2 regions of the Oceanidesulfovibrio marinus genome follow, and region 1 is predicted to be linked to the other one. Evidence: riboswitches for the same ligand, from Rfam matches in the RefSeq annotation. Region 1 holds a riboswitch; the other holds the start of a gene.
The links. A riboswitch is a leader RNA that binds a small molecule or an ion and turns the genes downstream of it on or off. The one in region 1 is predicted to bind cobalamin.
Positions count from the first base shown of each region.

Region 2: another riboswitch for cobalamin. It lies ahead of E8L03_RS12885 (ribonucleoside triphosphate reductase); the one in region 1 lies ahead of metE (5-methyltetrahydropteroyltriglutamate--homocysteine S-methyltransferase).

Region 1 is NZ_CP039543.1:4,420,324-4,427,483, forward strand. Features, by position in the region: gene E8L03_RS19360 (MlaD family protein) at 1-212, opposite strand, end outside; gene E8L03_RS19365 (aminotransferase class I/II-fold pyridoxal phosphate-dependent enzyme) at 299-1,465, shown strand; cobalamin riboswitch at 1,738-1,928, shown strand; gene metE (5-methyltetrahydropteroyltriglutamate--homocysteine S-methyltransferase) at 2,132-4,420, shown strand; gene E8L03_RS19375 (hypothetical protein) at 4,443-4,793, shown strand; gene hypF (carbamoyltransferase HypF) at 4,911-7,160, opposite strand, start outside.
Region 2 is NZ_CP039543.1:2,917,736-2,924,895, reverse strand. Features, by position in the region: gene E8L03_RS12900 (TRAP transporter large permease) at 1-448, shown strand, start outside; gene dctP (TRAP transporter substrate-binding protein DctP) at 445-1,506, shown strand; gene E8L03_RS12890 (glycerol dehydrogenase) at 1,597-2,703, shown strand; cobalamin riboswitch at 3,299-3,505, shown strand; gene E8L03_RS12885 (ribonucleoside triphosphate reductase) at 3,642-5,834, shown strand; gene E8L03_RS12880 (anaerobic ribonucleoside-triphosphate reductase activating protein) at 5,831-6,568, shown strand; gene E8L03_RS12875 (DUF362 domain-containing protein) at 6,748-7,160, opposite strand, start outside.

The sequences.
Region 1 (7,160 bases):
TTGGAACGCACCTCGCCGATTTTCACTCCGCCGAGCATGACCGGCGCCGGTATAGGAAGGTCCATGGCCTGGTCCATGGTCACCTGTACCTCTCGCGAGAGAAGCGGCATGCACATGGACCCGACGCCCACCTCGTCGCACGCGGCAATGCCCAGCGCGAAGATCGCGGCTCCAACAATGGCGGCGAGGCGGATGAAGATTCGGTTGGCCATGAAGAATCTCCTTTATGCATGTCGCGGAGCCTCAGCCCCGCACAAAGATCGAAGTGAAGCGGATTCGTTCCGCACAGGGAACGTCCATGACTATTCTGTACAGCAATTTACCGCCGGATGCCAAGGCCGGGAAACAGCAGGCGCTCGCGCCCCACGGCGGCAGGCTACTCGCCGTCTTGCGCCGCCGCGGCGTCTCACCCGACGCAATCGTTGACTTTTCCAACAACACGGATGTGCTGGCCGAGTCGCTGACAGACCGGCTCATCAAAACCATCGCCCCCGAGCTCCGTCACTATCCTGAAACAGAAGCGCCCGCGCTCACGGCGGCGCTGGCCGCACATGAGGGCGTGGACCCCTCGCAGATCCTGCCCACCCACGGCGCGGCCGAGGCCATTCTTGTGCTGCTGGCCGGACTGCGGCCGCGCCGGCTGCTCCTGGTGGGGCCCATCTTTTCGGAGTACGCGCGCACGGCCAACGCTCTGGGCATCTCCGTAGAGATCGAACCTCTGGACCCGGACGAGGACTTCGGTCTCACCGAAAGGGCCGTGACCTCCATTCTGGAGCGCATTGCCCAGACCAATGCGGACGCCGTGATCCTCTGTTCGCCCAACAACCCCACCGGCCAAGTGTACGAGCGCCTGCCTGAGCTGGCGGCCGGCCTGACCAACACGACTCTGCTGCTGGACCAGGCCTATCGCGACATAGCCATGGACGACGATGGCCGGTCCGCGACTGTGGCGCGCTATACCGATCTGGCCGCGGCGGCCGGCGATGGCGTGGGCGTGGCCTGCATCGGCTCTCTGACCAAGACCTTTGCCTGTCCGGGCCTGCGGCTGGGCTACGTGGTGGGAGATGCGGCGCTGGTGGATTGCGCGACCGGGATCAAGCCGCCGTGGTCGGTCACGGCACTGGCGCAGGAGGCCGGGACGTTCTTTCTGGAGCACAAGGCCGAGTACAACGCGACCCGTGCGCCGCTGCCCGGACTGCGGCGGGAGCTTGCTGCGGCAATCAGCGCACTTCCCGGCGTGGCGCGGGTGCTGCCCTCCATGACCAACTTCCTGTGCGTGCGCCTGCGCGAGGGGCTGCGACCTGGCGACGTGGCCCACGCACTGGAGGACAGGCTCGTCCTCGTGCGCGACTGCGATGACATTACAGGCATGGCGCCGGGCTTTCTGCGCATTCAGGTGCGCACGGCGGAGGACAACACGAGGTTGATTGCAGCGCTAGGCGAGGTGTCGCGATCCCTCGTGTAGGTCCTGCCAATGCCCGCACTGAAAGTTTCTTTAGTTGAAAAGTTTAGGAAGGGAGAGCGCGGGAGGGAGAACCCTTTTTTAGAGCATCTTAGCCTTAAGCAGGCTTAGATGCTCTTATGCATTTATCAGGAACAATTAGTAATTGTTTCTGATGAGAGTCTTGCCTCAAGACGAAAATGCGCAAAAGGCATCCCCCTCGCATTGCTTTTCTTCTATGCCCTGCACGCGCCGGGTGAAGTGTTTGACAAGGGCGGAGCCATCTCCCATACTCCGCCACATATTGGAACTCCGGGAAACGGAAGACGGTGAGAGTCCGTCGCAGACGCGCTGCTGTGTTCGGGATCAGCGCCTGAGGGAGACTCCACTGGATGCGTACACGCATCCGGGAAGGAGCCCCGAATCGGCCGGGCCATACAGAGCCCACCCCGTAAGCCAGAAGACGTCTCGGAGATTTTCGCAGGCACGCCTCGCGCCATGGGCTGCTGACGCCGAATCCGACACGATATCGTGATCCTCCGGGACGGCGTTGCACGACATACACAGCCCATTCTCGAACTCGGGAATGGGCTTTTTCATGAGAAAGCCCGTGTCGCCGGGTGCGATTGCCTGCCAACACTTCTACTGCGCGCGCGAAACCGCGCATGCCCCCATGGGCAAGGAGAAAGCATGCAGACGCATTTGTTGGGATTTTCCCGCATGGGAAAACAGCGGGAGTTGAAACGGGCTCTGGAGCAGTACTGGAAAGGCGACATCGAGGGCGACGCCCTCCTCGCCACGGCCCGGGAGCTGCGGATCAGACATTGGACACTGCAACGCGACGCCGGCATCGAGCTGCTGCCGGTGGGCGATTTTTCCTTCTACGATCATATTCTGGACATGACCGCCGCCCTGGGCGCCGTGCCGGAACGGTACGGCACGGCGGGCGAGGCCGTCGATCTGGACGCCTACTTCCACATGGCCCGCGGCGGGCAGGGCGTTCCGGCCATGGAGATGTCCAAGTGGTTCGACACCAACTATCATTACATCGTGCCGGAGCTCGCGCCGGATCAGCGTTTCCATGTCGATGCAGACAGGCTGCTCGCCCAGATCGAGGAGGCCGGCGAGCTCGGGGCTCCGCTCAAAGCCGTGCTTCCCGGTCCCGTCACCTACTGCGTGCTGGCCAAGTCCACCACGCCGGACTTCAACCGTTTCGAGCTGCTTCCTGTCATCCTACAGGCGTATGAAGAGCTCCTGGCCCAGCTCGGCGAACGCTGCGAGTTGATTCAGCTGGACGAGCCAGTCCTGGCGCAGGATCTGCCAGCGGAGGTCAAAGGCGCGTTCAAGACGGCCTATGCCTCGCTTCTGAAGGCCGCGAGCCCGGCCAAGGTGATGCTTGCCACATACTTCGGCTCCATTGCGCACAACCTGGGCGAGCTCAATGGGCTCTCTTTCGACGCCTTGCATGTCGATCTGGTGCGCGCACCCGAGCAGCTCGACGCCGTGCTGAAGGCGCTGCCGGAACAAGCGCGCTTGTCCCTGGGCGTGGTGGACGGCCGGAACATCTGGCGGGTGGACGCCGGCAAGGCGCTGGATCTGATCCAACACGCCCGGAACGCCGTGGGCATGGACCGGCTGATGCTCGCGCCGTCGTGCTCGCTGCTCCATGTGCCCGTGGACCTGGAGGACGAGATCGCGCTGTCCGAAACGATCAAGCGCTGGATGGCCTTTGGGGTGCAGAAGTGCCGCGAAGTCGCCATGCTCGCGGCCACTGTACAGGGGACACAGGGGGCGCAAGGAGTGGATGTGGCCGATTGGCTCGAAGAAAACCGTGCGGCCTGGACCTCCCGCCGGTCCGACGAGACATTGCACCGCAAGGATGTGCGTTCGCGCATCGATGCGCTCACCCCCACGATGTACGCACGGCCGGTGCCGTATGCCGAGCGCAGCCTGGAGCAGCGGGAACGGCTCGGGTTGCCCCTGCTGCCCACCACGACCATCGGCTCCTTCCCCCAGACGGCGGAGATCCGCGCAACGCGGCGGGACTACAAGCGCGGCGACCTGGATATGGAAAAGTACACGGAGCGTATGCGCGACTGTATCCGAGATGTGGTGAGCCGCCAGGAAGAGCTCGGTCTGGATGTGCTCGTGCACGGCGAACCGGAGCGCAACGACATGGTGGAGTACTTCGGCGAGCAGCTCGATGGTTTCTGCTTCACCCAGAACGGCTGGGTGCAGAGCTACGGCTCCCGCTGCGTCAAACCGCCCGTCATCTACGGCGACGTTGCCCGTGCCAAGCCCATGACCGTGGCCTGGAGCAAGTTCGCCCAGTCGCTTACGGACAAGCCCATGAAAGGAATGCTGACCGGGCCGGTGACCATCCTGTGCTGGAGCTTTGTGCGCGACGACCAGCCCCGGAGCGAGACGTGCCGGCAGATCGCCTTGGCCATCCGCGACGAGGTCGCCGATCTGGAGCAGGCGGGCCTGCCCATCATCCAGGTGGACGAGCCGGCCCTGCGAGAGGGCGCGCCCCTGCGTGAATCCGCCTGGGACGAGTACTTCCGCTGGGCCGTGGACTGCTTCCGCCTGGCAGCCAACGGCGCGGCCCCGGAAACGCAGGTCCACACCCACATGTGCTACTGCGACTTCAACGACATCATCGAGCACATCGCAGCCATGGACGCCGACGTCATCAGCCTGGAGGCCAGCCGCAGCCGCATGGAGCTGCTCGAAGCGTTCCGGCTGTTCAACTATCCCAACGAGGTCGGTCCGGGCATCTACGACATCCACAGCCCGCGCGTGCCCAGCGTGGACGAGATGGCCGACCTGCTGCGCCGCGCGGCCAGGGTGTTGCCTGTGGAACGGCTCTGGGCGAACCCGGATTGCGGCCTCAAGACGCGCGGTTGGGAAGAGACCACGGCCTCTTTGCGCAACATGGTGGAGGCGGCGCGGATCGTGCGCGCCGAGCTCCAGACGTAAACCAGAAAGATGTGGTTTAATAATGGCTTACTACCAAAAGAAAGCGCAGGTTGAGGCGCTGCTCCTGGAGATGAACCCGCCGCCACCGGTGCGGCGGTACTTCCAGGTCGTCAAGGAAGTGTATGCGCACGAGCGCTTCGAGCTGACGCTTTCGCTGTGCGAAGCCTTTGTCCTGTCCGTGCTGCCGTGCGGGCAGGGCACAGGCGTCCTGATGCGCTCCGCGACAGTGGCCAATGCGCGGGCGGCAACGTCGTTCGCCGAGAAGGAGACAGCCACGCTGGATGCCATCTGCACCGCCGTGGCGCTGGCTCTGGTCTTCGGCGTGTCGTTTTCTCCGGTACATACGTTGGGGCTTTCGGGCGGGCATTCGTAAGCGCAGCCGCTATATACACCGCACACCCCTGAAACTTTTTTTCAATGAAAAAGTTTTGAAAGGGGGAGCGCGAGGGGGATGCCTTTTTCAAAAGGCATCCCCCTCGCATTGCTTTTCTTATCCGTTCTTCACCAGCAGGAGCCGGCCCCAGGCGGCCTGGCCCAGGGCAATGCAACCGTCGTTGGGCGGGACAAAGCCATGGACCAGGGGGATGAGGCCGCGGTCGGCCAGAGCTTTGGGCAGGGCCAGGGCAAGGGTGCGGTTCTGGAACACGCCGCCGGATAGCGCCACGTGCTCCAGGCCGAGGCGGCCCGTATGGTGGGCGGCCCAGTCGGCCAGACCCCGGATAAGCCCGAGGTGGAAGCGGCGGCTGATCACGCCGGCGGAGACGCCGGCCTCCCAATCTTGATGCGCCTCGGCAAAGAGGGCGAGGGTGTCGAGGTTGCCGTCGCCGGACACGGCGCAGGGGTAGGCGACGGTCTCGGCCATATCCTGCGCGCCTTCCAGGCGGATGGCGGCCTGCCCCTCGTAGCTGGCGGTGTTAGCCAGGCCGAGCATGGCGGCCACGCCGTCAAAGAGTCGGCCGCAGCTGGTGGTGATCGGCGCGTTGATTTTCTTGTCGAGCATCTGCGGCAGCATCCGGCTCATGGGGCCGAACGTATCGAGCCACGGCCACGGCCGGTTGCCGGGCTCGGTGATGCCCAGGGCGTGGAGCATGCTCTGGGCGATGCGCCAGGGCTCCTTCACGGCGGCGTCGCCGCCAGGGAGCAGGATGGGCGAGAAGTGCGCGACGCGTTCGTGGGTCAGGGCCTCGGTATCGACGAACAGGGCTTCCCCGCCCCAAAGGGTCCCGTCCTCTCCAAGGCCGGTGCCGTCCAGAGCCAGGCCCAGGGCCGCGCCGCGGAAACGGTGCTCGGCCAGCACAGCGTGGATGTGTGCCACGTGGTGTTGCAGGCCGTGCGCGGGCAGGCCGGACTCCTCCACGGCCCAGCGCGTGGCCAGGAAGTTGGGGTGCAGATCGTGCACCACGATGGCTGGAGAGACCTGGAGGATGGCGGCGAGATGGGTTATAATCTCGCGAAAGAAACCCATGGTCTCAAGGTTCTCCAAATCGCCGATGTGCTGGCTGAGAAATGCCTGCGAGCCTTTGGTGAGGCAAATCGTGTTCTTGAGTTCCGGACCCACGCCGAGCACCGTGGGCACGCCGTCCGTGCGGTCATCAAGATTCTGGATGTCCACGGGCGAGGGTGTGTAGCCGCGCGCCCGGCGGAAGTAGATGAGCGGCGGGCCAGGCTCGGCCGCGTCTTTGGGCATGCCGAGGGCGTCGTCAGGCGTGAGCGGCATGACCACCGAATCGTCGGTGCGGATGAGGATGTCGCGGTCGTGCAGCAGGAAGCAGTCCGCAATGTCCGCCAGCCGGGACAGGGCCTCGCGGTTGCCCAGGGCGATGGGCTCGTCCGAGAGGTTGCCCGAGGTCATGACCAGGGCCGGATGGGAGCCGCCGCCGGCCTCGCGCAGGTAGCGGAAGAGCACATGGTGCAGCGGCGTGTACGGCAGCATGACGCCCACCAGATCGGTGTCCGTGGCGATGGAGGCGGCGAGAGCCTTGCCCCCAGCGGGACCGGATGCGCGCGGCAGCAGGGCGATGGGCCGGACCGGGCCGGTGAGCAGCCGGGCGGCGGACTCGTCGATGAAGACATAGGCGGCAGCGGCCTCGATGTCCGGAACCATGACCGCGAGCGGCTTGTGCGGGCGGTGCTTGCGCTCGCGCAGGAGCTGGACCGCAGATTCGTTGGTGGCGTCGCAGGCCAGGTGGAATCCGCCCAGGCCCTTGATCGCCGCGATGGTCCCGGCCGCGAGACGGCGGGCGACCTCGCGCAGGGCGTCCTGGCCCTGGCACACGGGCATGCCGTCGGCCTCCTGCAGCCAGACGCGTGGACCGCACACCGGGCAGGCGTTGGGCTGGGCGTGGAAGCGCCGGTCCAGAGGATTTTCGTACTCCGCGGCGCACTCCTCGCACAGAGGGAAGCAGGCCATGGAGGTGGTGGCGCGGTCGTACGGGATGGAACGAGTTATGGTATAGCGCGGGCCGCAGTTGGTGCAGTTGGTGAAGGGGTAGAGGTAACGGCGGTCGTTTGGATCGGCCATCTCGGCCAGGCAGTCGGCGCAGGTGGCGGTGTCCGGGCTGATGAGCACGGCGTGGCCCTCGCCCTGGTCGCTCTTGAGGATCTGGAATCCGCCCTCGGTCGGCGCGTCGGGTGGCTTGACTTCTTGGGCTTCTTCATCGAGGGAGACAATGCGCGCCAGCGGCGGAATCTCGGTGCGCAGAGCATGACCGAAGGATGCGGCGTCGACCGCCGGGCCGGT
Region 2 (7,160 bases), 1.5 Mb from region 1:
GATGATCGGCTCGGCTTCGCTGTTCGGCTGGGTGCTGAATATTGCAGGCGTGCCACAATCGCTTGCGCGGCTTGTGATCGGCCTGACCGACAATGCGGCCGTGTTCCTGATTGTCGCCAATGTGCTGTTGCTGATTACAGGCATGTTTCTCGATGCGGGACCAGCGATTTTGATCCTGGGGCCGATCCTGGGACCGACCATGCTGGGTCTGGGCATCAACCCGGTCCATTTCGCCGTGATCATGTGCCTCAACCTGACCATGGGGTTGGCGACACCGCCGTTTGGTTTGGCGCTGTTCGCCTCTTCCGCCGTGTCGGGCGTCAAGGTCGAGACAATCGTTCGCGAGATGCTGCCTTTCTACCTAATCCAGGGCCTCGTTCTGATTCTGATAACGTTCTGCCCGGTGATATCGCTTACTCTGCCAAGATTGTTGGGATTTCCTGTATGACAAACAACCTTTCAAAGAAGGAGTGCATGATGAAGCTCACCATGTGTATCGTCGCGTTTGTGGTTATGGTCGGGCTGATGGCCAACCCGGCGGCTGCGGCGGACTTCACCCTGAAGATTGCCCATGCGGGTCCGGCCACAATGAACAACGACGATTACGTCGGGTCGACCTCCCTCAAAAAGTACATCGAGGAAAAGTCGGATGGCGCGATCGAGGTTCAGATCTTTCCCGGCAACCAGCTCGGCAATTATCAAGAGGTAATGGAGCAGGTGAACGCCGGTGTTCTGGAATCGGCTCACGTTTCCATCGGCGGCGTGACTCCGTTCATCCCGGAGCTGAGTGTTGTGGATCTGCAGTATGTCCTGCCCAATGACGAGGTGGCCTACGCATTCATGGCAGGGTCCTTCACCGACAAGATGCGCGATGCGATCCTTGAACAGCTGCCCAATGTCAGGCTGACCGCAGTCAGCGACGGCGGCCGCTGGCGTTCATTCTTCACCACGGACAAGGCAATCCATACGGCTGACGATCTGAAAGGACTGAAGATCAGGACCATCAGCTCTTCGTTGCAGCAGGAGTTCGTCAAGAGCCTCGGCGCCTCGGCAACGCCTGTCGCCTGGGGCGAGCTGTATACGGCGCTGGCCACCGGCGTTGTCGACGGCACCAAGAACGGCACGCCGGACGTCATGTCCAACAAGTTTTACGAGAGCATCAAGCACCTGATCCTGGATCGCCACACCTTCCTCTTTGGCTACTACTTTGTCAGCGACAGCTGGCTGAAGAGCCTGCCCGAGAACCTGCAGAAGGTCGTGCTGGACGGGTTCACCGCAGCCGCCGCAGAGCAGACCAAGTTCAATGCAGAGACGGAAGCCAGCGCCAACGAGGACTTTATCGCCGCGGGCGGCGAGATCTACGAGCCCACGGCCGCGGACCGGGAGACGTTCCTCGGCGCCAGGCAGCATATGGAGGACTGGTACGTCGAAAAGTATGGCGACAAATGGTTGAAGATCATGCTCAGCGCCGTGGAAGAAGCACAAGCGAAAGTAAACAATCAGTGACACTGGTTGTGTAACGTCTATAATGTGTCTCTATGAGTGGCGGGGCGTCAGCGTGGCGCCCCGTTACTTTTGGGACGGAGGTTTTTTGAGATGAAAGCGATGGGTTTTCCGCTGGTGTACAAGCTGGGGGACGGACTACTTGATAACATTGGAGAGTATGTCCGGCCGTTCGGTAAAAAGCCCCTGGTTGTCGCCGATGCGTTTGTCAGGAGTCTTTATGAAGAGGCGCTTGTTCAGGCCTTGAAGCGAGAGGACATTACGCCGCTGTTTGTGGACTTTGGCGGCGAATGCTCTCCTGCTGCTATCGAAAGCGCGTCACAAAAAGCCCGGGACGAAGGCTGCGACTGCGTTCTCGGCTTTGGCGGCGGCAAGGCCATCGATACCGCCAAGGCCGTGAAGATCGAAACCGGCATCCACGTGATCATCGTGCCGACAATCGCGTCCAACGACTCCGCCACCGGCAGGCTTGCCATCACCTACAACGACGACGGCACCTTCATCGGACCGCGGTTTCTGGAAAACAATCCGGATGCGGTGCTGGTCGATACAGGGATTGTAGCCCGCGCGCCTGTCCGGTTTTTCATAGCAGGCATTGCGGATGCGCTGGTCACGAAGTTCGAGGCAGATCAGTGTGTCGCTTCCGGTTGCGATAACTTCTTCGGCGCCAGACCGACCGAGGCCGCCATCTGTCTTGCCGACGCCTGCTATACGATCGTACGCAAATATGCTCCGGAGGCGGTTCGCCACGTGCGGGAGCAGCGCGTCAGCGAGGCTGTCGAGAAGGTCGTCGAGGCCAACACGCTTTTGAGCGGGCTTGGCTTTGAAGGCTGCGGTGTGGCCGCCGCGCACGCCATCGGCATGGCCCTGGCGGATTTGCCGGGAGCCAAGGGCGTGTTGCACGGCGAGGAGGTCGCGTTGGGGCTGATCGCCCAGTTCATGCTGGAAAAACGAGACGACGCGTTCATGAAGGATATGCTGGACTTCTACACCGCGGTGGGTCTGCCGGCATCACTGAAAGACCTGGGCATACCCGAACCGGATGCAGAACAGCTTCGCAAGACGGCAACGTTTGTGCTCCGCCCGAAAAGCCGCATCCACAATATGTCCATCCCGGTGACGATCGAGAGTGTTGAAGAGGCCATAACGCAGGCGAATAAATTCGTAGCGGCCTATAGAGCCGGCTCCTCGGACAGCTGAGCGGCGGTGCGGTGGAAATATGGTGACGGGCTGCGCCGCCTTCCCGGGCTAGGTCAGACAGGGCGCCCCTCTGGCCTGGGGTTTTGATATAGATACATCGGCTTGCCGCCGTCACAAGTGGAATGCGGTCGTCCGGTGTTGTCGAAGTCGAAGGTTCCCCACCCACCATATGAACGCGGGCTGAAAGCCCCTGCGTCGGTAGCTCGATTCTGTCCCTTGGCCATGACATTTAACAGGGTGACCGTGTTTCACGGCACCCTCTTTTTCATGGCGCAGCAGGGGCTTTTCCCGCGCCGCCTCGATGATCCGAGATTCTTTTGAGGGGTGGAAGCGTCCAGCACATCCATATGAGTCGAACACCTGCCAGAAGGTGCTCGCCGTGCCGTCGCGGAGCTTCCGGCAGAGCCTCCATCCGAGGCAGGAACGATTCGTTGAGATTTTTTCTAGAATTTTTTCCTGTCAGCCAAATTGGCTCGGTTAATTCCGTAATTTCAACCCATTGTCAGCTTGCAGTGCTGTCACTTTCTGGCATTTTCTATAAATAAACCAATCTCTTATGTGGCAGGCGCGATTTGACTTTGCAGTCCGCCAGCTCTAAAAAATGACCAGAGCAGGTGCCCGGACCAGTCCGGGTGAAAAGGGAATCCGGTGCGAATCCGGAGCTGCCCCGCAGCGGTGAACGGGAACGAGCCCCCACAGTGAGACACTGGCGAGCATGCCGGGAAGTCGGGGGGCGAGGAAGGCGGCGAGCATGCCGCACACGCCCGCAAGTCCGAAGACCTGCCCGCTCCCGTCAGGACCGAGCGTCCCGGCGGTTTGACGCGTGAGCCTCGTGGGAGGGCCGTGCGGCAGATCGAAAGGGAACATGTTCCATGTTCTCCGGCTGCAGGCGCTGACCCCCGCGTCATCGCTAAAACCTTCAGCAGTCGGAGATCATAATGTCCCAGAACGTCCAACGCCTCACTGAACCTCTTCCAGATCAGGCTGCTCCCGCCGCCATACTCACGCCCCTGCGACCCATTGCGCCGCCGGTCCAGGTGCGCAAGCGTAGCGGCGAGGTCATCGATTTCAATGTCGATAAGATCCGCTCGGCCATCCGCCGTGCGGGCGCGGCTACGGACGAATTCGACGACGCCGAGGCCGGCCTGCTCACCGCACAGGTGGTGAAGGTCCTGTCGCATCGCTTCTCGGGCCGTGTGCCGGATATTGAAAACATCCAGGACACGGTGGAGCAGGCCCTTATCTCAGCCAATCATTTCAGGACCATGCGCGCCTACAGCGTGTACCGCGAGCAGCGCGCCAAGCTCCGCCAGGACAGGAAGACCGTGGTGGACGTGGCGTCAAGCATGAACGAGTACCTGGACCGGCAGGATTGGCGGGTCAACGCCAACGCCAACCAGGGATACTCGCTCGGCGGGCTCATACTGAACGTCTCCGGCAAGGTGACGGCCAACTACTGGCTGAACCACGTGTACCCGCCGGAGGTGGGCCGGGCGCACCGCGAGGGCGACATGCACATCCACGACCTGGATATGCTCTCCGGCTACTGCGCGGGCTGGTCCCTGCGGACGCTTCTGACCGAGGGCCTGAACAACGTGCCCGGCAAGGTGGAGGCCAAACCTCCCAAGCACCTCTCCAGCGCCGTGGGCCAGATCGTGAACTTTCTTGGAACGTTGCAGAACGAATGGGCGGGCGCGCAGGCCTTCAGCTCTTTCGATACCTATATGGCTCCCTTCCTGCGCAAGGACAAGCTCGCCTACGAAGAGGTGCGCCAGTGCATCCAGGAGCTCATTTACAACCTGAACGTGCCATCGCGCTGGGGCACGCAGACGCCTTTCACCAACCTCACCTTCGACTGGACCTGCCCGGAGGATCTCGTCGAGCAGCATCCGGTCATCGGCGGGGAGGAGATGCCCTTCACCTACGGCGAGCTGCAGGCCGAGATGGACATGATCAACCGCGCCTACATCGAGGTCATGACCGCGGGAGACGCAAAGGGCCGGGTGTTCACCTTTCCCATCCCCACGTACAACATCACCAAGGATTTTCCCTGGGACAACCCCAACGTGGACCTGCTCTTCGAGATGACCGCCAAGTACGGCCTGCCGTACTTCCAGAACTTCGTGAACTCGGACCTGGAGCCCAACATGGTGCGCTCCATGTGCTGCCGTCTGCAGCTGGACCTGCGCGAGCTGCTGAAGCGCGGCAATGGGCTCTTCGGCAGCGCGGAGCAGACCGGGTCGCTGGGCGTGGTCACCATCAACTGCGCGCGCCTGGGCTACCTTCTCCGCGGGGATGAGCGCGCACTGTTCGCCCGCCTGGACGCCTTGCTGGAGACCGCGCGCACGAGCCTTGAGATCAAGCGCAAGGAGATCCAGTCGCGCATGGACGCCGGGCTCTTCCCCTACACCAAGCGCTACCTGGGCTCGCTCCGCAACCACTTCAACACCATCGGCGTCAACGGCATCAACGAGATGATCCGTAACTTCACGGACGACCGGGAGGACATCACCACGGACGACGGCTATGCCTTTGCCGTGCGCTTCCTGGACCACGTGCGGACGCGCATGACGGAGTTCCAGGAGGAGACCGGGCATCTGTACAACCTGGAAGCCACCCCGGCGGAGGGCACGACGTACCGCTTCGCCAAGGAGGACCGCCGCCGCTTCCCGGACATCCTGCAGGCAGGCACCAAGGAACAGCCGTACTACACCAACTCCTCCCAGCTGCCCGTGAACTTCACGGACGACCCCTTCGAGGCGCTGGCCCGGCAGGAGGAGCTGCAGCGCAAATACACCGGCGGCACGGTGCTGCACCTGTACATGGGTGAGCGCGTTTCCAGCTCGGCCGCCTGCAAGGAGCTGGTGCGCCGGTCCCTCTCGCGCTTCGCTCTGCCCTACATTACGGTGACGCCGACCTTCTCCGTGTGCCCCAGCCACGGCTACCTCGCGGGCGAGCACGAGACCTGCCCCACCTGTGCGGGCGAAGGCCGCGATCAGGCGTGCGAGGTCTGGACCCGCGTCATGGGCTACTACCGGCCGCGCTCGGCCTTCAACATAGGCAAGAAGGGCGAGTACGACGAGCGCGTGTGCTTCAGCGAGCCTGCGCACGATAACGCGGTGCCCGCGTGACGTCTTTGAACCTTGAAAGTGGGGCCGCCGACCTGGTCGTGGGCGGCCTCACCCCCCTGAGCACGGCGGATTGGCCGGAAAAGCTGGCCGCCGTGGTCTTTTGCCAGGGCTGCACCTGGCGTTGCCCCTACTGCCACAATGCGGTCCTGAGGCCATTCGGCGAAGGGGAACGCCCCTGGTCGGAGGTCCTGCGCTGGCTTGAATCCCGGCAGGGCCTGCTGGACGCCGTGGTGTTCTCGGGCGGCGAGCCACTGCTCCAACCGGGCCTGGAAGACTCCATGCGCCATGTACGCGACCTGGGCTTCGAGGTGGGGCTGCACACCAGCGGCATGACGCCCCGGGCCCTGGCGCGCGTGCTGCCCCTGTGCGGCTGGGTCGGGTTCGACCTGAAGGCTCCCCGCCCGGTCTATGCGCGCATTACAGGCGCACCGGAGAGCGCGGACAAGGCCTGGGAAAGCCTGGCCATGCTGCAGGAGGCGGGCATTCCTTTCGAGCTGCGCACCACGTGGCATCCGTCGCTGCTTTCCGAAGAGGAGCTGTGTGAGGTGGCTGGAGAAATCGCCGCCCTGCCAAGGGCGGCAGGTCAGCTTACATGGGCGCTGCAGGCCTTCCAGCCGGATGGCTGCGCCGATGAGCGCCTGGCTGCGTCCGACCGCGCGCATGTATCCGAGCAGCTTGCGGCGCTGCTGCGGCAGGCTCTGGGAGCTGGAGCGCGGCTGGTGGTCCGGGCCTAGGCCCGCGCCGGCCTGTCAGGCCCGGCAGGCTGTCTAATCCAACAGTCTTAGGATTCAGGCTATCATAACAGCAACTCTCCCCCTGCCGGAGGAGAGGGAGAGTTCGCTGCAAGTCGCAACGTCCCAGGCATGCCGGTATGTGCCCATACAGGATATGCCCAAGGACGTCGGTTTTCGTTCTATTTGACCACGATCAGCTCATACTCCCGGGTCCCCAGACCGATCTTCTCGGCGTGCTCCAGGCAGGTCTTCCATTCGGACTCGGGTCTGGTGTTGGTGAAGTGGTCGTGATGGTCCACGAAATCCGACTTCGCCATGTTGTCGGCGAGCTGGCTGCCAGGCAGCGGGGTGGCCGCCATGCAGGCGTCCACGCAGGCCTGGTCCAGGGCCAGAGGGTCGAAGGATGCGTACATGCCGATGTTCGGCAGAATCGGCACGTCGTTTTCACCGTGGCAGTCGCAGTTGGGGGAGACGTCCACAATCAGCGAGATGTGGAAGTGCGGACGGCCATCCACAACAGCCTTGGTGTACTCCGCCATGCGGCAGTTCAGCGATGCCACAGCCGCGTTGAAGCCGAAGGAGATGGCGTCGA